2 regions of the Rhodococcus sp. MPR-R1B genome follow, and region 1 is predicted to be linked to the other one. Evidence: riboswitches for the same ligand, from Rfam matches in the RefSeq annotation. Region 1 holds a riboswitch; the other holds the start of a gene.
The links. Region 1 has a riboswitch for cyclic di-AMP ahead of AC1Q61_RS14625 (C40 family peptidase). Riboswitches for the same ligand answer to the same signal wherever they lie in the genome.
Positions count from the first base shown of each region.

Region 2: it holds a riboswitch for cyclic di-AMP, as region 1 does, so the genes downstream of both, AC1Q61_RS04040 (transglycosylase family protein) here and AC1Q61_RS14625 (C40 family peptidase) in region 1, are expected to answer to the same signal.

Region 1 covers NZ_JBXAFO010000009.1:34,560-46,328, forward strand. Annotated here, with positions in the region: gene trpD (anthranilate phosphoribosyltransferase) at 1-31, shown strand, start outside; gene AC1Q61_RS14615 (Lrp/AsnC family transcriptional regulator) at 40-315, opposite strand; gene AC1Q61_RS14620 (DEDD exonuclease domain-containing protein) at 394-2,154, opposite strand; cyclic di-AMP (ydaO/yuaA leader) riboswitch at 2,678-2,856, shown strand; gene AC1Q61_RS14625 (C40 family peptidase) at 2,871-3,428, shown strand; gene AC1Q61_RS14630 (C40 family peptidase) at 3,753-4,805, shown strand; gene AC1Q61_RS14635 (peptidase MA family metallohydrolase) at 4,880-6,238, shown strand; gene AC1Q61_RS14640 (glycosyltransferase family 4 protein) at 6,317-7,444, shown strand; gene AC1Q61_RS14645 (AMP-dependent synthetase/ligase) at 7,541-9,352, opposite strand; gene AC1Q61_RS14650 (SRPBCC family protein) at 9,512-9,898, shown strand; gene AC1Q61_RS14655 (SRPBCC family protein) at 9,962-10,399, shown strand; gene AC1Q61_RS14660 (ArsA family ATPase) at 10,400-11,650, shown strand; gene AC1Q61_RS14665 (hypothetical protein) at 11,647-11,769, shown strand, end outside.
Region 2 covers NZ_JBXAFO010000002.1:280,408-292,176, forward strand. Annotated here, with positions in the region: gene AC1Q61_RS04025 (hypothetical protein) at 181-306, opposite strand; gene AC1Q61_RS04030 (helicase-associated domain-containing protein) at 394-2,718, opposite strand; gene AC1Q61_RS04035 (hypothetical protein) at 2,779-2,967, shown strand; gene AC1Q61_RS04040 (transglycosylase family protein) at 3,051-3,614, opposite strand; cyclic di-AMP (ydaO/yuaA leader) riboswitch at 3,623-3,832, opposite strand; gene AC1Q61_RS04045 (YncE family protein) at 4,228-5,625, shown strand; gene AC1Q61_RS04050 (YccF domain-containing protein) at 5,719-6,108, opposite strand; gene AC1Q61_RS04055 (hypothetical protein) at 6,142-6,369, opposite strand; gene AC1Q61_RS04060 (cold-shock protein) at 6,585-6,998, shown strand; gene AC1Q61_RS04065 (DUF2771 domain-containing protein) at 7,087-7,581, opposite strand; gene AC1Q61_RS04070 (MFS transporter) at 7,581-9,275, opposite strand; gene AC1Q61_RS04075 (glutaminyl-peptide cyclotransferase) at 9,345-10,175, opposite strand; gene AC1Q61_RS04080 (DUF3027 domain-containing protein) at 10,214-11,035, shown strand; gene AC1Q61_RS04085 (sacsin N-terminal ATP-binding-like domain-containing protein) at 11,104-11,769, shown strand, end outside.

The DNA.
Region 1 (11,769 bases):
GCTCACCGCCGAGCTGGCCGACCAAGCCTGATCGAGGGGCTATTCACCCAGCGAGAAACCGGCCTCGACGTCTGCGCTGGAGAATGACTGGAACGCAATGTGTGTGGCGGTTCGGAGAACGCCGGGCACCTTGTTGATTCCTCCGGTGACCACGTCGGCGATCTGGGCGTGGTCACGCACTTTCACGATGGCGATCAAATCGACGTCACCTGCGCACGAGTAGACCTCGGTCACTCCGGACAGGTCGGCGACGGCCTGCGCGGTTTCCGGGATCCGAGCGGACTCGGCGTGAATCATGACGATGGCGTTGATCATTTCTCTCCTCGATTTCCCTGCGGGTTGTGATGACCCGGCGGTTTCGATCGAGCTTAGGGGTGCCGCCCCGCCGTTACGTCATCGATGTTCGGATTCGGTTCCGGCTCGGGCGAGTCGGCACCAGGCTTCCCACTTGCCGGCGCCGCTCACAGGTTCGACGTATCCGGATGTCGCCGACACGATTCGGACACCGTCCGACGAGAGCCACCTTGCGATCAGTCCCAGTTCTTCGGGTGACGCGCCGCGGAACGGGGCGTCGTCCGGTAGGACGGTTTCGGCCGCCGCGGTGATGGCGTCGACGACGGGCATCGGGTGAGTCCCACGTCTGGCGAGCCCGGCGGACGCGAGACGCCCGGACCGGATCACCGACAGCTCCCAGCCGCCGTCTCCGGTGGGGCGGGCGAGAACGAGTTGTTCGATCGCCGCGACTGCAGCGAGTCGCTGAGTGCGCCGCACTGCGGTGGCGACTGCGACCGTTCGGTCACGCAGACGCGCAGCATTCTCGAACAACGCGTGTGCGGACAGCTCGTCGATCCGGGCCTGCATCTGTTGGAGGGGAGCGTCGTTGGTTCCTCGGAAGAATCCACGCACGGCCTCAGGGGCGGCCGCGTAGTCCTCTGCGTTGATTTCCGGGGTCCAGGAGGCTGGACACGCCCCCAGTTCGCGAGCGGGGCAGTCAGGGCCGTGAACGGCGCCGCGTCCGAGACGCTTGGTACACGTGCGCAGACGACTGAACTCTGCGACGGTGTCGGCGACGTCGACTGCGTCGGCGCGAGAGGTGAACGGGCCGATCGAATCGGCCGTGGGCGTGCGAACCACGGACAGTCTCGGAAACGCCTCGTCGGTGAGGGTGATCCACCAACCTCGCTTGGGAAACTTGGAGCGACGGTTGTACGGCGGCGCATGCGCGCTCAGCAGTCGTAGTTCACGCACCCCGGCCTCGAGAGCGTGCGCGCACTCGACATGGTCCACACGGGTGGCCAGCGCGACCATTTCCTTCATCCGGCCGCGGGTCTCCGAACCGGTGAAGTAGTTGCGGACGCGGCGTCGAAGGTCGGTAGCAGTTCCTATGTAGAGGGCTTCGTCGGAAGGACCGCGGAAAAGGTAGACACCGGGGCTTCGCGGCAGGTTTGCGGCGAAGGACCGTTTGGCCCGTTGATGCGAGGAAATGTTGGGCAGGTAGTCGACTAGTTCGCTGTAACTGTGGACACCCTGGTTTCCGACCCTGTCGATCAGTCCGTGGAGGACGTCGACGGTCGCACGCGCGTCGTCGAGAGCCCGGTGCGTCGGCTGGGTGGTCACTTGGAAGAGATGGGCGAGTGCGGAGAGCTTCACCGAAGGTGCTTCGTCGCGTGTGAGTACGCGCCGGGCGAGTTTGACGGTGCACAGGACACGGAACGCAGGCCACGGGCGCGCGCTGCGTGACGCCGCTGCTTTGAGGAAACCGATGTCGAACGGCGCGTTGTGTGCCACCAGCACCGCGCCCTCGGCGAACTCGAGAAAAGCAGGCAGGACACGTTCGATGGGAGGTGCACCGATCAGCATGGCTGTGGTGATTCCGGTCAGTTCGACTATGTACGGCGGAATCGACCGGCCGGGGTCGACGAGTGTTGCCATTTCGCCCAGTACCTCGCCGCCGCGGATCTTGACGGCGCCGATCTCGGTGATGGAGTCCTGGTCGGCGCTGCCCCCTGTGGTCTCGAGGTCGACGACGACAAATGTTGTCTCGCTCAGCGGTGTGTCCAGTTCGTCGAAGCTCAGTTGCCGCCCGACGTCGAACTTCTCCCCGTCGGAGAACGGGGGCGGAGACGGAAATTCTCGGGCCGAGGCGGGACTCACACCGCAGACAGTAGAAGTACCCCCCGACACGAATTCGAGAGTGCAGACACGGAATCCGACCCGCACGGACTTCCGTTGCGAAAATCGGTCGATGAACGCCCGACAAAAGTAGGAGAGACGAGGATCACACTTGCGGTGGGAACTCGCGAATGTGGACGCGCGCCTACTTGTGAGTAGGGCGAGTCGAGGGGGTCTTCGGTGCGTCTGTCGACGGCTGAAACCGCGTCCGTGACCGGAACAAGTTCTAGTTTCAAGTAATCATCGTTGAACTGCATGGAAGATCGGATTGTCGGGTTTGGTGAGCCTTGGCAGTGGGTAGCGGGCGCGGGTTTGACGGCCTGGAGTGGGTCGCCGAACCGACCTGTTGTTATCTCCCCGTGACCCGCCGGGCGTATCGCGGGCGCGGCACCGCGATTTCCGGCGAATCGGGCGCGATTGTCACGAAGCGGTCGACATCGTCGCGATCATTTCGTAACCTTCCTGAGACCTAACGAAGTCTTGCCGGACCAGACAGGACCGGCATCGTCAGGAACCGCCTAATCGGGATCTCCGCGAGGAACCCGAACCGGGAACCCAAGTTTCCACTGGGGTGAATCCCGCCTGGGGTGCAGCACGCAGGATCGCTGCAGACCACGCGGGTAGGGCTGATCTTCCCAGCCCGAACCCGTCAGCTAACTCGGTCGGCGGATGAATGGAAGAAATGGAGCACCCCTTAAGTGGCGTCACAGAGTTTCAAGCGTTCAGCGCAGTTGGCAGTAGCCGGCGCGCTCGCAGTCGGAGCATTCGCTGCAACCGCTGCACCTGCCTCGGCAGACCCCATCACCATCCCCGGCGTCGGCACGTTCGAGGTTCCGGGCGTTTCTATTCCTCAGTTGCCGGTCATTCCGGGCATCACCGACATCGCACCGGCTGCACCGGCCGCTCCCATCTCCAGTGTTGGTGAGCAGGCAGTTCGCGCCGCAGAGAGCAAGCTGGGCTCCCCGTACGTGTACGGCGCAGCCGGCCCGGACGCATTCGACTGCTCCGGTCTCGTTCAGTGGGCATACAAGCAGGCCGGTCTCAACCTGCCTCGCACGAGCTACGACCAGGCTGCAGCCGGCGTTGCCGTCGCACAGTCCGATCTTCAGGTCGGCGACGTGATCTCCTTCTACGGCGGATCGCATTCGGGCATCTACGCCGGTAACGGCAATGTCATCCACGCGTCGACCGCTGGTCAGCCCGTGAAGCTCGCTCCGGTGTCCTCGATGCCGTACGACGGCGCTCGCCGTTACTGATTTCTGAACACGCTCGACGGCTGTCTCCGGTAGGCAGTCGGAACGATCCGCCGCTGTGATGCGGCGGAGCTCGGGGGAGCTCCGGATCTTCGAATGTGGGCCTCGAATCTTCGATTCGGGGCCCACATTTTCGTTTCGCGACAATTCGCCCGGTACTTCACCCCGACACGCCTACCGGCGAGTAGACACAAACGTATGCCGTTCCGTAACCTTATCGAGACATTGCGCGGCCGAGACAGGTACTGTGGATAGTTGACAGCCAGCTAACAGATCGTCGACCGGCCCCGGTCGGCGTCGCTTCACCGAGACGGAGAGTTGCATTCCGTGGTTTCATCGAAAAACAACAGTCGAGTACGGGCCGCATTGACAGTGGGAGTGCTGGCGTTCGGACTCGTTGCAGGGCCTTCGATGCAGGCCGGTGCCGACCCCGTCATCACCAACCCCACCGAGGCGCTCGACAAGCTCGGTGAACTCTCCCGGGTTTCCGAGCAGACCAACGAAGCGCTGCACAACGCGCAGATCGACCTCGACGCGAAGCTGGCAGTCGCGAATGATGCGGACGTGCGATCGGCAGCCGATCAGGGTCTTCTCGACGCGGCTTCGGCGCGCGTCGCCGAGTTCGCTCCGGCGGTAAACCGTATTGCCACAGCGAATTACCAGGGTGCGCGAACCAATCGCCTCTTTGCGTTGATGGTGAGCGACTCGCCGCAGCAGTTGCTCGACCAGATGTCTGCGCTCGACGTGATTTCCAACGACGCGGCAGTACAGGTCTCTCAGTTCAACCAAGCCACTGCCGATGCGCGTGCCGCCTCGGAAGCATCGAAGCGATCGGCCGAAGAAGCGCGAACCGCCGCCGATCAAGCCCGCGCACTCAGTGACGATTTGCAGCGCAAGCAGAGTGAACTGCAGACGCAGATCGCCGACGTGACCAAAGCCTTCCAGAATCTCACCGACGACGAACGTAACCAACTGAGCGGTACGCCTTTCCCGCCGGATGTCGATCTCAGCAAAATTCTGGCTAACTTGACCCCTGGCTCGGGTGCTGCTGCTCTGCAGGCAGGCCTCACGCGGATCGGTGACCCGTACGTCTGGGGCGCGACCGGCCCGAACGAGTTCGACTGCTCAGGTCTGGTGGTGTGGGCCTACAAGCAGATCGGAAAGACTCTGCCGCGATCGAGCCAAGCGCAGGCGCAGGGCGGTGTACCGGTGTCGAGGGACCAACTACAGCCCGGCGACGTCGTGACGTTCTACAGCGACAACTCGCATGTCGGCATCTACGCCGGCGACGGAAACATTCTGCATGCGTCGACGTTCGGCGTACCGGTGAAGGTCCAGTCGATGGCAGGCATGGAGTTCTCCACTGCGCGTCGTTACTGACGGCTTGCTGCGCCTGAGTGGCGTGTGGCCAGCCGCCGTGAAGCGTCGAGTCGAGTTCTCCTACACTCGGCACCGTGCCGACTGAACCGATGACGACGCCCGACGTCGGCGCAGATCGACCACGCCGTTGGGAGTATCCGGCCCTCGTGGCGCTCGGTGTAGCCGTGGTGCTCGTTCTGGGCCTGACGATCTTCCTGACGAACAGGTCCGATTCCGACGAAAACGCCGCCGCCGAACAGGACGCGGAACGCAGCGCTCAAGTCCAGAGCTTTCTCGATGCATGGGCCGCGGCTCAGATGTCCGACGATCCGTCGGGGCTGGCGAAGTTCGTCGACAGTTCCGCCGCACCCGGTGTGCTCGAGGCGGAAGTTCGACGAGCCACTGCAGCGGGAGCGCTCGAATTCTCCGACTGGGGATACGAGATTCCCAGCGGCGGCCTGACTCCGGCGCCGCGAACCGGTGCGCCGGGCGGAGACGTCGAAGTATGGAATGCGCAAGTTCTGTTGCGGTACGCCCTCGACGGCGTCGACGCATTGCCCACGCGCAAGGCAGTGTCCATGACACTCGCGAAACGCGGCGATCAGTGGTCGGTTCTTGCGGACGGGTCGATCGTCGGACTGGACGGCGCCCGAACGGCGGGCGAATCCTGGAACGGCCCCTGGGACTTCGGCCCGCTTGCCGTCGCCGAGAATTCTGCGGGTAACGCGCTGGTGATCGGCCACCCGGGTCAGCAGGCGTTCGTCGACGCTTTGGCTGCCGATGTGGACTCAGCCATCGAGAACACGACGCAGTTGTGGGGGCCGTGGTGGTCCGAGCGCGCGGTGCTCATGGTGGCGGGGTCCGCTGAGGAATTCACCGCACTGGTCGGCTCCCATCACGACGGCGCTTCGATTGCCGCAGTGTCGGTCGCGGATGCGACGGCGGACGGGTCTTCCGACGTGAGCGGCCAGCGGGTGGTCTTCTCGCCTGCCGCGGCTTCGAGGTTGACCGACATCACCAGGCGAACGGTGTTGCGCCACGAACTGATGCACATAGCCGCCCGATCGAAAACCCGTGACGGGTCGCCGATGTGGGTATTGGAAGGGTTTGCCGAATACGCGGGAAACCGTGGATCCTCGCGGGCCTGGGGTGAGATCGCGCCGACTCTGGCGGCAGCGGTACGCTCCGGCGATACTCCGACCGAGTTTCCGGACGACACGCAGTTCAGCGGTGTACCGGTCGTGAGTTCACTGGCGTACGAATCGGCGTGGTCGATCAACGCGTATATCGCCGATCGATTCGGAGAAGCAAAGCTGACCGACCTCTTTCGCGCTCTCGCCTCCGGAAAGATGACTGCCGAAGACCTCGATTCGCGGATCCGAGCGGTCGTTGGCGTCGGAACCGAGGAACTGCGAGCCGGATGGGTCGACTGGACCAACAGCCATCTGGGCTGAGCGGTTCGCGGCTGGGTCGATTGCAGCGGCGAGGTGCCCTTCGCACGTTTGAAGCACCGAGTGCCCTACGGTGGACGGATGCGCCGGACCCTCTTGGTGACCAACGATTTTCCTCCTCGCCCCGGAGGTATCCAGTCCTATCTCCACACGTTCGCCGGGCATCTGCCGCCGGACAAGTTGGTGGTGTACGCACCGCGGTGGCGGGGCGACTCGCACAAGAAGTTCGATGCGGCACAGCCTTTCGAGGTCGTTCGGCACCCGACGACGCTGATGCTGCCGTCGCCTTTTGTCGCTCGTCGAGCCGCGAAGTTGGTCAAGAAGCACGACTGCGAGTCGGTCTGGTTCGGTGCGGCAGCGCCGTTGGCGTTGTTGGCGCCGGTTGTTCGACGTGCCGGAGCGAGCCGAGTGATCGCGAGTACTCACGGCCACGAGGTCGGATGGTCGATGATTCCCGGTGCGCGGCAGTCGTTGCGTGTGATCGGTGACCACACCGATGCGGTGACGTTCGTCAGCAAATACACCCGTGGGCGGTTCTCGGCGGCCTTCGGCCCGCAAGCGGCGCTCGAGCACCTTCCTTCCGGAGTGGACACGTCAGTGTTCCACCCGGACTCGGTCGCCCGCGCGGAACTGCGTAAGCGATACGGGCTGGGCGAGCGGCCCACGATCCTGTGCCTGTCGCGGCTCGTGCCACGCAAGGGGCAGGACATGCTCATCAAGGCGCTGCCGACCGTACGCAAGAGCATTGACGGGGCGGTACTGGTGATCGTCGGAGGTGGGCCGTACGAGGACCATCTCCGCCAATTGGCGCGTAAGACCGGGATGGACGATCACGTCGTCTTCACGGGCACGGTGCCCGCCGCAGAGTTGGCGGCGCACCACACGATCGCCGACGTGTTCGCCATGCCGTGCCGTACCCGAGGCGCCGGATTGGACGTCGAAGGACTGGGAATCGTCTACCTCGAGGCCTCGGCTACCGGTGTGCCGGTCATCGCCGGGCGCAGTGGTGGCGCTCCGGAAACGGTGCAGCAGAACAAGACCGGGCTCGTGGTCGACGGCACCTCTGTTCGCGACGTCGCCGAATCCGTGATCGAGGTGCTGTCCGATCGTGATCGCGCGGCCGCGATGGGAGCAGCCGGCCGGGCATGGGTTGCCGAAGACTGGAAGTGGGACACGCTCGCTTCCAAACTGCGTAATCTCCTCGGCTGAGCAAACGGGACTCGAACGCGAACGGCCCGCACCGAATTCGGTGCGGGCCGTTCATGTCGGCACGTTCGTGTCGGCAGAGGACTGATCGGCGAAAGACTACTTGGCGTAGATCTTTTCGATGTCGGCGGCAAAGCTCTCGTGCACGACGTTGCGCTTGAGCTTCATCGTGGGCGTGAGTTCGCCTGTGTCCTCGGAGAAGTCGACCGGAAGAATGCGGAACTTCTTGATCGCCTCGGCGTGTGAGACGAGCTTGTTGGCCTCGTCGATGGCGTCCTGGATTTCGCCGACCAGTTCGCCGTCCGAAACCAGGTCGGCCGCTGTGGTTCCTGCGGCCTTGTTGTTGCGCTCGTTCCAGGCGGGGAGAGCTTCGGCGTCGATGGTGATGAGGGCGCCGATGAAAGGCTTCTGGTCGCCGACCACGATGGCCTGGCTGATCAGCGGGTGCGCGCGAAGGGAATCCTCGAGCTGAGCGGGGGAGACGTTCTTGCCGCCTGCCGTGACGATGATTTCCTTCTTGCGGCCGGTGATGGTGATGTAGCCGTCCTTGTCGACGGTGCCGAGGTCGCCGGTGTGGAACCAGCCGTTCTCGATCGACTCGGCGGTGGCCTTCTCGTTGCGCCAGTAGCCGGTGAAGACCACCGGTCCCGAGAGGAGGATTTCGCCGTCTTCTGCGATACGAACGGAGTTGCCGGCCAACGGCTTTCCGACAGAGCCGACCTTCTGTGCGCCGATGGTGTTGACGGCGAAGGCCGCGGTGGTTTCGGTCAGTCCGTAGCCCTCGTAGATCGTGACGCCGATACCGCGGAAGAAGTGGCCGAGTCGAGCGCCCAGAGGTGCACCACCGGAAATGGCCAGCTGGCACTGCCCGCCGAGCGCTGCGCGCAGCTTCGAGTACACGAGCTTGTCGAAGAGAGCGTGCTTGGCCTTGAGAACGATGCCGGCGCCGCCCTTGTCCTGCGCCTCGCTCCACGCGACGGCGGTGTCTGCGGCCGCGTCGAAGATCTTTCCCTTGCCGTCGCCGTGCGCCTTGGCGCGTGCGCTGTTGTAGACCTTCTCGAACACGCGCGGCACCGAGAGGATGAAGTCGGGCTTGAACTCGCCGAACGTCGGAACGAGGTTCGGGATGTCACTCGTGTGCCCCAGCGCTGCACCGGCGTCGAACGACGCGATGCTGACTGCGCGAGCGAGAACGTGCGCGAGCGGCAAGAACATCAGCGTGCGGACGCCAGGAGTCTTGAGCAGCGTGCCGAGGTTGGAGTCGAGGATGCCCTTCGACTCGGCAATCAGGTTGGAGTGCGTCAGCTGGCAGCCCTTGGGTCGGCCCGTGGTGCCCGACGTGTAGATCAGGGTCGCGGGATCGGATGCCTTCAGTGCCGCGACGCGGGCGTGGACGTCCTCGTCGGAGATGTCGGCGCCCAGTGCGGTCAATTCCTCGACGACACCCTTACCGCCCGCCGCGGCATCGATCTGGTAGACCGTGCGCAGCGCGGGGGCGGCTGCAGCGACGTCCTTCACGGTCGCGGCGTGAGTGTCGTTCTCGACGATGAGGTCGATTGCTTCGGAGTCCTCGAGAATCCAACGAACCTGCTCGGCTGCTGAGGTTTCGTAGATCGGAACCGTCACGCCACCGGCTGCCCAGATGGCGTAGTCGACGAGCGGCCATTCGAAACGCGTCGCCGACATGAGGCCGACGCGGTCGCCCTGCTTGACGCCGATCGCGATGAGGCCCTTGGCGACGGCAGTCACCTGAGCGGCGAAATCGCCTGCAGTGACATCGACCCATGCATTTCCGACTTTGCGCTTGTAGACAACCGCCGCCGGCTTCGTCTTCGCGAAGGCGAAGACCGAGTCGACCGCGGAGGCATCCTCGGGAATGGTGAACGTCTGGGGTGCGCTGAACTCAGGCACGAAATACCTCCGACACTGCGAAATACTGACGAGTAGGGTTTTCGTCTCCTACTGTAGTCGCATGTCCGACGCAGTTGTGGCCAGGCTTACAGTCTGTCCGGTATGTAGTGTTGCGACACCCCTCGACGCTTCGCGGACGCGATATGTGAAGCTACTTCGGTGAGCAGCATTCAGGTCGCAGACCAGACTTTCATCGCCGCCCCGCCCGAGCGGGTCGCCGAACTGTTGTCCTCGCGCGCGCAGTGGCGTCGCTGGTTCAGTGATCTCGAGCTCGAAGTCCGGGAAGATCGCGGTCCCGCAGGATTCCGTTGGGGAGTGTCAGGTCAGCTGGTCGGCACCATGGAGGTGTGGCTCGAACCGGTCATGGACGGGACGATCGCGCACTACTTCCTGCACTGTGAGCCGGTCGGCGTATCGCCGTCCGATCTGGCGACCCTCGACCTCGCCGGGATGAACCGCAAGCGTCGGGTCGATGGCAAGGTCATGTCGTTCCAGCTCAAACGCGAACTCGAAGCGGGACGTGCCGCCGGAGTAGCACCGGACTGATAATCGAAGCACTGCACGTTGTGCAGGTTCTGGACTTTTGACGAAGGAAGGTAGCGCAGTCGTATGGCCGAGAAGACCAAGGGGTTGATCAGCATCGACGCTCCTGCCGACGCCGTGATGGACGTCATCGCCGATTTCGAGCGGTACCCCGAGTGGGTGGCCGCGGCGAAGTCCGTCGAGGTGACGGCGCCGGGACAGGGCGGCCGCGCGGACCGAGTACGTTTCGTCCTCGACGCGGGGATGGTGAAGGACACCTACGAACTGCAGTATTCGTGGGCACCGGACGGTATGGCGGTGAGTTGGGAGCTGATCTCGGGCGAGATTCAGAAGTCCCAATTCGGTTCGTACACACTCGAGCCCGGCCCGAACGGCACCACGTCGGTCACCTACGAGTTGACGGTCGACCTGACGATTCCGATGATCGGACTGTTCAAGCGCAAGGCCGAGAAGATCATCACCGACACAGCTCTGAAGGAACTGAAGAAGCGAGTCGAGGGCTGAGTGCCGGAGCAACGATCGCGCGTCCAACTGTTCGTCGGTAAAGGCGGAGTAGGCACGACGACGCTTGCCGCAGCGACTGCTGTGTCGGCTGCGACCGATGGGGCGAGAGTGCTGCTCGTGTCGATCGATCAGGCAGGTTCTCTTGCAGACGTCCTGGGCGTGCCGAATCCGCGAACGACCACATCTCTCACCGAGCGTCTCGACGTCCGGCAACTCGACACGTCAGCGCTCCTCGAGGACAAGTTCCGAGGATTGTCGGGGTTGCTCGACGCTGCAGGAACTTTCGGAGCGGGAGATCACGAACACGGTTCGTCGTTCGAGGGCTTGGAACCGGAAGAGTTGACGGGATCCCTGGGCATCCAAGACATGCTCGGGCTCGCCGAGATCGTCGACCTCTCGGACAGCGGCGACTACGACGTCGTGATCGTGGACTGTCCGGCCGCAGCCGAAGCGCTGCGGATACTCGGCTCGCCGTCGATGGTGTCGGAGTATCTCGAGCGATTGTGGCCGCGGCACAGGCGGATGGTCGCTGTGACAGGTACGGACATGCGGCTGCTCCTGCTCGTGTCCGTCGTCGAACGCGTGCTCGCGTCGGTGGATCGGATCGCGGTTCACCTCTCGGATCGGGAGAACACCGGCGTGCGTGTGGTGACGTCGGCCGACGGGGTGTCGGTCGCGGCGACTCGTCGGACGTTGTCCGGGCTGGCTCTGGCCGGGTTGCGAGTTGACGGGATTGTGGTCAACAACCTTGTCCCGCAGTTCAACTCGTCCGCCGGGAAGGGTGTCGACGATTCACCGGCGGCGCAGTGGCTCGCGTCGATCCGGGCGGCTCAGGCACTCGTCGTGGACGAACTGCGTGGATCAACCGATGGAATGTCCGTCACAACGGTCGAACGCGCTTGCGCCGAACCGGTAGGGTTGGCCGCTCTGGGCGAGATCGCGGCCACGTTCGAGGGTGGAACGGGCACGGATTCGGGCACCGTCGGTACCGCGGACAACATCGTGGTGTCGTTGGAGTCCGGGACCGGAGTCGATTCGGTGTACGTGATGCGGATGTACCTTCCGCTCGTGGATCCGTCGTCGTTGTCGTTGGGCCGGGTGGAGGACGATGTGCTGGTGGGAGCAGACGGCGTACGACGCAGAGTTCGTTTGGCGTCGGTGCTGCGTCGTTGTGTCGTGAACGGGGCGGAGTTGGACGGCAGTTACCTGATCATCCGGTTCAGCCCGGATCCCGCGGTGTGGCCGGTATGAGCGAAGAGCACGAGCGCCTCGTCGCGGAGTTTCGCGCGCTGGCGGAAACCGTTCTGACGCGCCTGGAACCGGTGCTGCAGAAGGCCGCAGCAGCGACGGCAGACGTTGCGAGTGACTCG
Region 2 (11,769 bases), on a different contig from region 1:
TTCGTCGAGGACGCAGAGTGAAGCGAGGGTCATGCCCGCTGCGTACCCGCGCGAGCGTGCGTCAGTTCCTCGATTACGTGACTTGAACAGGTTGAACGTTTCGTGCAGGTGCACGAGGGTGTCGGTGGAGGCAGGCATTGGTCAGCTTCGCAATCAGCTCGTCTTCTCTGGACTTTGCTGTCAGCTCCGCTTCCGCTTACGGATGAACTCGGAAGACTCCGCAGTTTTCGCCCGCTTCTCCGCGCGGCGTTCCTTGATCGACTGGGCGGGTTTCTTCATGTTCTTACCCGGCGCCTTGTCAGCCATTGTCGCTCCTCATTTTTCGAAGTGGCAATCACAAACTGACCTCGACCATACTTCATTTACAGAAAAAAGCCAGTTGCTTCTTTTTTGCTACTTTTTTCCGGAGTCGACGGGGCTGACGGAAGTAATTCGGTGCAACGTGAAACGGCGAACCGCGCCGCTCGCGGGGTCGAAGGCGTCCAGCTGTCCGCCGCCCACGCTGACGGGGTCGACGATGCGATGCGTCGCGACCCCCTGGGCGTCGACGTAGCCGATGTTGACGCTCGAATTGTCTCGGGCCGCCGTGGCCAGCAAGGCGATGGTGGCGGCGTTGTTCTCCCGTGAACCGTCCGTTCGCACTCCGCCGCGGCCGGGGGCGGAAGCACGGTCTCCGGCCCGCATCGTGCGGACCAACGACGCCAGCTGATCCGCCGACGGGCTCGCCGGCATCCTCGACGCCGGTCGGCTGCGACGGTTGGGTACACGTGCCCCACGTGGGCGGAGATCGACCAACGTGCCCGAAGAGTCCTCACCTGCCGGCGCGAATCCGGCGGCTCGCAGCTCGGTCAGGACTTCGCGGAGAGGGGCCTGCGAAATCGCGACGGTGGGAGCCAAGGCGCGCAGTGCCAACGGCTCGGCCACTGCGGATGCGAGGACCTCCGCCAGCAGTGACGCGTCCTCACATCGAATGAACGACGCCGCCACTCCGGCACGCAGTCGTCCGTGTCGACGGGCGACATCGTCGATCAAATACGAAAGTGATTGGGGGACAGGAGTCTTCGATTTCGAAGCGAACATCGCATGCAGTTCGGTGGCCGTCAGACCGGCGTCGAGCGCACGACGCACGCTGTCCTCGCTGATGCGGTACATGGACGCCGATCCGGCCGACTCGATGTCTGCGACCAGGCTCACCTGCTCGAGCAGGTCCGGTACCAGCGGGCCGGGCGCAACCAGAGTCAGATCCGCCTGGACCAGGATGTAGTCGATGGGCTCGGGTAGCGCGGACTGCATTTCGGCTTCGGCGTCCCCGCCGTGCAGCAAGGCTCGTCCAGGTGACGACAACGCGCCGCGGGCCACCAGCCCGAGAGCGGCGGCCTCGTCCAGAGTCCGCTCGATCGCGAACGTCCGCAGGCGCCCGCTCCATCGCGGGCGTCGCCACGCCAGCAGCCGACTTACCTCGACGGCCGACGCGGTCTGGCCGCTGTCGAGTTCGGAGAGCAGCCCCAGAATGGCCTGACGATCTCGCGGAGCCGCCGGAGCGCGGCCCTCCTCGGACAACGCCGCGATCGGCTTGTCGGTGGAATCGCGCAGCCCGATCATCCACGGGACTCGAGGTACGTCGACCCAGGCGGACGCCAGGACCTCCCACCGTCGCGCTGTGGATGCGTTCAGCCAGCCGTCGACCGCAAGCGTGGGCGTCCAGTATTCGTCCGCGTTGTCCGAGACCGGCGCCGGATCTGGTGTTCCACTGGCGATGAGTCCGGCTGCCGAGAGCAACTCGACAAGTAGGCTCACGCGCGCTTCGTCGAGATCGGCCGTCTTGGCCACGCGTCGTAGTTCTCGAACGCCGAGCCCACCGGCTCGCAGTGCGGGGGCCGGCGCTGCGCCCAGAACAGCGATCACGTTCTCGCATTGGCGTACCAACTCGAGCGCCTCGCCGGCTGCTGCGGCGTTCACGTCCGCCGGCTTGAGTTTGTCGCCCCCGATGACAGGTGCGGTCAGCGTCGTCGGATCGAAAACCGGCTCGCCGCGGATGACCTGACGAACCGTCGCCGGAAGCTCGACGGTCTGCTCGTCGAGCCACCGCAGCAGGCCGGCCGCCAGCAGTCGTTGAACCGGGCGCTCAGGCGGCGTTCCGGGGGCAGCGTCGCGGGTGCGACCGATCGGGCTGGAGTTGGCGAGTGTCTCGAGGAGATCCCGCTCGCGGGTGTCCAGAGCGTTGAGCGCAGCCGAGATCTCGGTCTCGGTCATCGCCTCGGCAGGTTCGAGGGCGCGCCCCACACGCCACGGAATCATCCCGATGACTGCCGGGACGACGCTGATGGGATCGACACCCCAGATGAGGGCGGACGCGCGCATCTTCGACAGAGACTTGTCGACGGCCTTCTTGGTGACCTTGCCCTTGCCGGTCAGGGCGCGTTCGGCGATCGCACTGTTGAGCTCCGCCCGCGTCATCGGAGTTTCCTCGGCGCCGGCCAGTGCCAACAATTCGAGAAGACCGAAATCGAGGGTGTCGAGTTCGTCCGCGGCTCGGCTGACCGACGCGCGTTGCTGTGCCCGACCGCTGAGAACCACCATCGTGCTCGGCGGCGGTACGGCCAGATCGGGGCGCAGACGCAGCAACTCCGTCAACTCGGCGTCACTGCGCGCCGAGAGCCAATCGGTCAGACTTTCGGCTGCGGAACTGCCCGCCGGGGTGCCACGTGTTTCGGTCATCAGGTATCAGATTAGAGACCTGGTCTGTACGGCGTAACGGCGTCCTGTCAAAATGACTTCGTGGCCAACAATTCGAAGCAACACTATGTAGATCCAGGATGGCCGGAAACTGCAGACGGAGATCACGCAGTGACCGAATTGTCATCGACCCGCGCAGGTGGACTTTCACCCTTCGGCGAGGACACCACCTTTCCGGTTCCGGTGGAGTCACTTCCTTACGTACACCCGCACACCGTCATCAACCGATAACAACTCGACACGAAGAAGGCCCGCACCGAATCGGTGCGGGCCTTCTTGATGTTCGAGCGTCCGAGCGGACAGTCTTGCCGGTGTTACTTGAGGAACGACTTCGCGGTGTCGGCGACTGCGAGGATCTGCGGGTCGACCGGGATGCCGTTGGCCTCGGCGAATGCGATTGCCTGATCGATGGCGTCGGCGACCGGGTGTGCAACGGTCTGTGCGACCTGCTGCGCCGGAGCCGGAGCCGCCTGAGGAGCCGTCGTGGCCGGAGCGGAACGCTCGGTGGCGCCGCTGCTCAGCCCGAGGCTGGAGGAGCAGGACGGCCATGCGCCCCAACCCTGGTTTGCGAGAACACGCTCGGCAACAACGATCTGCTGCTCGCGAGTGGCCTGGTTTGCGGTGGCTGCGTACTGTCCGCCGCCGTGTGCGTTCCACGTGCTGGGGGAGAACTGCAGTCCGCCCTGGTAACCGTTGCCTGTGTTGATGGCCCAGTTTCCGCCGGCCTCACACTGGGCGAGACGATCCCAGTCGGAGTCGGGGGCAGCGTTTGCGGTTCCGGTGGCTGCAATTCCTGCTACGCCCATGATGGCGCCGGTGACGGCGACCTTGGCGACAGTGCGGCCGGTGGTGGTGGGCTTGCGATGGCGTCCGCTCATGATGGTCGAAATCCTCTCCACACGCGCCTGCGAGGTCAGCTGTCGGGTTCGGGCTGAGAGGTCGCCCGGCCTCGCCTTTCCTGGCTGGAAAGGGTCTGGCTTCACCCCAAGATTCGGTCTTGCGATCGAACCGGTGTCCACTGGAGAACTTTTCTGTTCTCACAGAGGACTTTGGGTCCCCCGTCCTCGTCCCTGGAATGCTCTGTCGGAAGTCCGGTACCCGCGGGACAAGGCTTGGCGCGGCGGGCCGGAGGTGGCCGAGTTTCCCGGCCGAAAACGACGGTAACGGCTCGAGTCGCTCGTGTCACCATTTGATAACGCGGCGTGGCGAAAGACGTACAACGCGTCACACAAAGCGCAGGAGACTCTTCCCAGGTAGGTGGGGGTGCCCGAGTGAATGTCCGGTTGTGTCCGTTCCGTTATTCATCCGTAATGTGAGCAAGGTCACACGTTATGCGGAAATAGAATTTCGGGCGATTGAGAGGTGCGTCGATCCGGACCCAAGGTTGTGGCCCGTGTCTCAACATCGACTATGAAACTTAGGTTAGGTTTGCCTGACTTGCCTCGCTTGGGCAGGTTTCGCAGAGTCTTCCAAAGAAGTAGGGCACCCCTCATGAAACTGCAATACCGTCGGCGTGCGGTCACCGCGTCACTCGCCGTCGCCGCTGCTGCTGTCGGCCTGGCCGTCACTGCTCCCGCTGCACACGCCTCACCCGAGGATCCGACACACGGTGTTGTCGGAAGCTATTCCGCAACCCAGCCCGGCGACATCGTCGTCGACTCGGCAACCCACCGCGGATACATCACGCAGTACGGCGGACCGACCAGCTCGTTGTCCGTCGTCGACACGAACACCGGCAAGTCCGTCGGCACCATCGACGGCGTCGTCGGTTACCCGTCGGCACTTGCCGTCGACTCAGGCCTCGGACGCGCATACGTGTCCTCCTCCTACGGCGGCGCGATCTCGATTGTCGACACGAAGACCGGGAAGGTCGAAAAGACGGTCACGCTGAGCGAGAAGAACCCCGACGGCTCGCGTCCGCAGATCAACGATGTCGTCGTCGATCCCACAACACACCGCGCGTACTTCTCGGACTACAAGTCCGGCAACATCCGAGTCGTCGACCCCAACGCCGCCGACGCCGTGTCGAGCATTCTGGTCCACAAGTCGGCAACGCCGACCAAGCTCGCCTTCGACAGTGTCCGCGGCTTCCTCTACATCGCGGACACCAACTTCTTCGACGAGAATTACGGCCGCACGCTGTGGCAGGCGGACGTACGCAAGGGCGGAGCACTCAAGTCGATCGTGCGTGCCGACAACCTCTACCCGGTCGACGTCGATGTCGACACGAACACCGGCAACATCTACATGACCGACACCCGGGCAACCAACCTGTGGGCGATCACCCCGGCCGGCGCGGTTCTGTCGAAGACCACGCTGTCTCCGACCGCGATTCCCAACGGCGTGGTCGTCGACGCTGCGGCAGGCATTGCATATGTCGCGGACGTCATAAACGGACACCTGTGGTCGGTCGATCTGACGACCCGCGCCACCACCGCTCTGACCGATACCAAGGTTCCGGTACTGGAGAAGGTCAAAAACCTCGCGCTCGACACCTCGACCGGCGCCATCGCGTCGACGACCAACGGGGGCAAGGTGACAGTCGTTGCTGCGTACCCGCTACCCGCGACCGTCGAATTGCCTGCCGCTCAGGTCGGTAAGGCGTATTCGCAGAAGCTCACTGCCGCCGATGCGCGCGCAACCTTTGCACTCACCAGTGGCACTCTGCCCGGCGGACTGTCCCTCGCACAGGACGGCACCATCTCGGGTACCCCCACCGCCGTCGGCAGCGTCACCGTCGAGGTCACTGCGAAGAGCGTGCTTTCGCGTGCTTCGAGCGTGACCATCGTGGTCTCCGAGGGGCCGGTCGGCCCCGTCGATCCGGGCAACCCGGGAACTGGTACCGGTTCGCTCGGTAACCTCCCCGGACTCGGTAGCCTCGGGCGCTGATCCGACCTGATACGAGAGAACCCGACCACGGCAACTGCTGTGGTCGGGTTCTTCGGTCTGCGAGGCCGCTTTTCGCGTAACGCGATCGACGACTTATGCGTAATTCACCCGGTCCACGTCGACGATCTCCTTGCCGAGCGGCATCAGCGAGATCGGAATCATCTTCAGGTTCGCGACCGCGAGCGGAATTCCGATGATCGTGATCGCCATCGCGACGGCGGTGACGATGTGTCCGATCGCCAACCAGATACCGGCGATGATCACCCAGATGACATTGCCGATCATCGAACCGACACCAGCGGTCGGCTTGTCGACGACGGTCTTACCGAACGGCCACAGTGCGTAGATACCGATGCGGAATGCCGCGATTCCGAAGGGAATCGTGATGATGAGGATGCAGCAGATGATGCCTGCGGCGAAGTAACCCAACGCCAGCCAGAAGCCGCCGAAGACCAGCCAGATCACGTTCAGGAGGATTCTCATGGTCAGTGACCTTTCGGTTGGAGGCGGGAGTGATCAGCGCACGCGTCGACCGGATCTGAGCGTGTAGACGATGGCCAGGAGGAAGCCGATCGGGCACGCGAGTGCTACCAGGTACAACGCCAGGCCGGGTGGGGTGTCGCTGAAGATATGGACTGCGAAGATGGCCACGATCGCCAGGAATCCGACGATGAACAGTGCCATCGCCGTACGGAACAGACCGTTTCCGGTGCCGGAAGTGCGCGGGTTCGGTTGATGGTCCACACCTACGAGGATAGTGCCTGTAAACCTGGGTGCCGACCCGGGTTCGTCACAGGTAGACTGTTAACAGACTGCGCGCCCCGCTGAAGCAAGTGTGGGGCGCGTTCTTTTGCATTCTTCCACCGGAAGCGATGCGAGCAAGGCCATGAGGCTCTTCCGAGAGCCTCCCGAGCACATTGGGGCAGACGCCCCAGTCGAGTGATGAGCAGGTGAACGCGGTGCCGACCGGCAAGGTGAAGTGGTACGACGTCGAAAAGGGTTTCGGCTTTCTGTCGCAGGAAGAGGGCGAGGACGTCTACGTCCGTGCTTCCGCTCTCCCCGAGGGCGTCGAAGGCTTGAAGGCCGGCCAGCGCGTCGAGTTCGGAATGGCTGCGGGCCGCCGCGGTCCGCAGGCACTGAGCCTGAAGGTACTCGAGCCGGCGCCGTCGTTGCGCGGCGCGACGGCGACGCGTCGTGAGCCCGTCGAGCGTAAGCACACCCCTGATCAGTTGCACGGCATGGTCGAGGACATGATCACGTTGCTCGAGGCGAAGGTCCAGCCGGATCTGCGCAACGGCAAGTACCCGGACCGTAAGACCGCTCAGCGGATCTCCGAGGTCGTCCGGGCCGTCGCTCGCGAGCTCGACACCTGATCGCTCGATACGAGCTGCCGTACACGGCTTCGAAACAAAATGCCCTGCACACCAATCGGTGTGCAGGGCATTTTCGACGTTCCGGGGATCAAGCGGTCTTGATCGACCAGATCAGCAGTCCCTGTTCGCTTCCCTCACCGACGGCGAGGTGGATTTCGACGCCGACCAGTTGCTTGACGGGATCGCTCGAAGACTCGACCGTCACTGCCAGGGCCTCGCCGGGCTCGAAGACTCGGGGCTCACCGGTCTGGTTGCCGTCGGCATCCTCGTAGACGGCGAGCAGTGCCCACTGCGCATCCGAGACGTCCGTCGACAACGACAGCTGCAGCGGGTAGCCCGCTGGAACGTCGAGTGCGTAGATGTCGCCCACCTGGGCGCACTGGGACAGGTCGATGGTGCAGAAACCGGCAGGGTTCGTTTCGATCGTCTTGCCGTGTGCGTATGCAGTGATGACCGGTAGCTTTTCGGGGTCGTCGTTGATGTTCTTGATGATCACGAAAAGAACGGAGACGTAAGCAACCAGTGCCACCACCATCAGGACACTGATCGCTGCCACGATCTTCTTTGTTCTCGAGCGCATCATCACTGCGGAGTACTTCCTTGTCCTCGGTTGGATTTACCGGTGTAAATCACTTCGGTCACTTCTTGTTCGGCCAGATCGGGTCGCTTCCCGCCGAGGCCGGGCAGGAGGCTGCTTCCTCGGTAGCTCAGGAAGGTCTGCAGAAGCCCGATCGTCAGGAACACCGATACAACAGTGAACCCGATCCAGTATTCGGTCGGAAGCAGAACCCCCAATGCGCCGCCGAGTACCCAGCTCAGCTGCAGAACCGTCTCGGATCTACCGAATCCGGACGCGATCGATTCCTCGGGCAGGTCGTGCTGGAGTGACGCGTCGAGTGAGACCTTGGCGAGTGCGCTGGCGGCCGATGCGATGAGCGTGGCAAGCGCGGCCGTCATGAGGTTGTCCGTCAGCGCTGCGATCACCGCGATGATCCACACCGACGCAGTGCACCGGAGCACGATCAAGGCAGGCCGGCCGAGCTTGAGGCGCGCACCCGTGGCATTTCCGGCGAAGTTACCCAGACCGGCTGCTGCGCCGACCAGGCCGAGCATCATGGCCTGCTGGAGCGGCTCGTGATCGGTGCGTGATTTGGCGACGAACGCGATGTAGAGCGTCAGGAAGCCGGTGAGCACGCGAATGGTGCCGTTGCCCCAGAGTCCGATGATCACGGCGCGTCCGAGAGGCTGACGGACCTTGGCAGGTTTGGCGTCCGGCTGCGGTGGGGCGCTGCCGGCGTGATGCGCTTCGTCCGGGTGGTAGGTGATGGTCGCGGGTACCTCACCCTCGGTGACCTCGACCCACGACGGGATTCGCATGCTCAGATATGCGCCGAACACGGTGACGGCGACCGCGAACCACAAGGCGCCGGTGGAACCGAAAGCGAGCGCGAGCGCACCTGCGACCGCGCCGGCCCCGATCGTTCCACCGATCAGCCCGAAGACCGTCAGACGCGAATTCACGCGCACCAGGTCTATTTCCGGTGGTAGGACGCGTGGTGTCACTGCGCTCTTGAGCACCGAGAACGATTTACTGAGCACCATCATGCCGAGCGCGGCCGGATAGAGGATCCAACTGTCGAAGTTGAAGACCAGGATCACCGCGAGGAGCGTCCGGATTCCGAACGACGACGCGAGTGCGATGCGGCGTCCGCGCTGCAACCGGTCGAGCATGGGGCCGATGAGCGGTGCGATGACCGCGAACGGTGCGATCGTGATCAGGAGATAGAGCGCGACCTTGGTCTTGTCCTCGCCCGTCGCCGCCGAGAAGAACAGGGTGTTGGCCAGAGCGACGGAGATCGCCGCGTCGGTCGCGTTGTTCGTCATCACCGCGTAGGTGAGAGCGGTCAGACCGGACTTGTCCGCGCCGTCGGCCTTCGCCGCGCGCTGGAAGGTCGCGATGCCCTTGTTCGTCAGTTCGCGGCTGCGCATCGCTGCGACGCGAGTGACGGTGAGCTTGCGAGGCATCGGTGGAGCCTTGGGAGCGTCCGCCCCCGGCGTCTTCGAACCGGCCGCGGATTCGGAGTCTCCCCGCGATTCGGGAATCGGATGCAGCGGTGGCAAAGGCGTGCGACGGGCAGCGGGACGGGCCGAAGGTGGGTAATTGTCCGGGCGGGCCGCGGGTGGGTAATTGTCGTAACCGGGGTGCACCTGTTGCCCCTCCGGCTCGTCGTGGATTCGCCGAGTTTCGGGGTCGTAGGGTTCGCGCGGTCCGGTCACCACTCAATTCTGTCCTAGTGTCGGCGCGGCTACCACGCACACCCCTGCGAGTCCTGTGTCATGTCGGACTCAGTTAACAAAACGGACTTCGAACATCTGCGGCCAATACTTGCCGGTGAGCAGGAATCGATCGGTACCGGGAATCTGCGCGATGCCGTTGAGAACGTCGACGGTGCTGGTCGATCCGTCCGCGACGAGTTCTTCGCGTAGCGGCGAAGCGTCGTACACGTTCGTGACGCTGCCGTCCGACGGGTCGATTCGGACGACGGTGTCCGTGGTCCAGACATTGGCGTAGACGGAGCCGTCTTCGGCGCATTCCAATTCGTTCAGCTTGCCGACGGACTCCGAAGATCTGGTGACGTCGACGGTCGAGATCGGCGCAAAGGTTTCGGGATCGCGAAAGGTCAACGTGGCCGAACCGTCGCTCGAGACAATCCGATCCCCGAGCGAACAGATTCCCCATCCCTCGGTGTCGAGTGGGAACCGCTCCCGTTCGGTCAAGGTGTCCTTGTCACGGGCGATGGCAACGCCGTCTTTCCAGGTGAGTTGCCACAGTGTGTCTCCGGCAACCGTGATGCCCTCACCGAACAACGGCGGGTCGAGATCGGCACGCGCAACTTCCGGTCCCGAAGCGGGGGACTGCTCGTCGGAGATCTCGCTCGAGCGCACCCAGGACTGCCCGACGCGTCCGGTGCTTTCGTACAACCGGTTTCCGTCGATCTCGAGGCCCTGCGTGAACGCGTCGGGATCGTGCGCGGACACTCGAACGATCTCGACGGAGCCGGTTTCGGACGTGAGGTTGTCGGGAGCGCCGCGGGAATCGGAGCACCCCGCCAAGGCCGACGCGACCACGGCGACCACTGCAAAAGTGCGCACGGAATTGGCGTGTGACCTACTCATCTGCCCAGCATGGCAGCCCAGTGCGTTGCGGACTTGCGGTGGTGCGGCAAACTGGAGGAGTGAGTGTTGCTACTTCTCCAGAGCGTGCAGTGCCGCGCCCAGTACTGGCCGATGCGGTCGAGCTTGCCCGAAAGGCAGTCGTCGACCTGCATGAAGGCGGTGTGGGGGCATACCTCGGCGTGACGTCGGAGGACGAATTTGCCGCCACCCATCGATTTGCAGCAGACATTCCGGGATACCGCGGTTGGCAGTGGGCGGTTGTCGTCGCTGCCGGACCGGAGGACACCCACGCCACGATCAGTGAGTTGGCGCTGTTGCCGGGTCCCGACGCGTTGGTTGCGCCGGAATGGCTGCCATGGGATCAGCGGATTCGTCCCGGCGATCTGTCCGTCGGTGACCTACTCGCCCCGCCGGCCGAGGATCCTCGCCTCGTTCCCGGCTACGTCGCCACCGGTGACCCGGAAGTCGACGAGGTAGCTCTCGAAATCGGGCTCGGCCGCAAACAGGTCATGAGCCGCGAGGGCCGACTCGATGCCGCGCAGCGTTGGTTCGACGGTGACTTCGGCCCGGAGTCGGAGATGGCGAAGGCCGCGCCGTCGACGTGTGGACTGTGTGGATTCTTCCTTCCACTCGCCGGTTCGCTGCACGCAGCGTTCGGTGTGTGCGGAAACGAACTCTCCGCAGACGGCCGTGTGGTCAGCGTGTCTTACGGTTGTGGCGCGCACTCGGACACCAGCCTGCCGCTCGGTGCGGGCTCGCCGCAGTTCGACGCATTCGACGACGGGGCCGTCGAGCTGATTGCGGTGCCCGCTCGCCCGTCGAGCGCTGTTGCAGTTGAGGATTCGGTATCCACCGAGTAGAAGATCCGTTCGGTACGGACGCACTCCGCGAGGCGACGCTGCGCGCGTGGTCGGAATCTCCGACGCGATTGCGTGAAGACGCGGCTGCGGAATCCGACCTCGCGAAGGCCGGGTACCGCGACCGTCTGCTCACCGAACTGGCGCAGAACGCTGCCGATGCAGCTGCACGCGAGGGCGTCGAGGGCTCTTTGTGGGTGGACGTGGACGGTCGGACGCTGACGGTGGCGAACACGGGCCGTCCACTGGACGAACCCGGTGTACATGCGCTCACCGCGCTGCGCGCGTCGAACAAGGTCGACGCCGACGAAGGTGTGACGGGACGGTTCGGCGTCGGATTCTCGGCAGTTCTCTCGGTCAGTGACGAGGTGGAACTGCGCTCGTCGACGGGATCGATTCGATTCTCCGCCTCGCACACTCTGCGCGAGATCGAGTCTCGCGAACTCCCCGTGCCGGAAACCGGTGTCCCCGTACTTCGTTTGGTGTGGCCCTCTGGCGAATTGCCGAGCGACGGTGCCGATTCGGAAGTGGTGCTGACGCTTCGGCCGGACGTCGATGCCGCAGCGCTGCTTTCGCAGATGGCACGTGAGGCTGTCGACCTGCTCCTCGAACTCCCAGCTCTCGGATCAATTCGTCTGGGTGAGAAGACTTTTCGGCGATCGGAACGGGTGCTGGATTCCGGCCTCGTCGAGATCGCTATCGGTGATCGCACGTGGTGGCAGTACACCGCGCCGAAC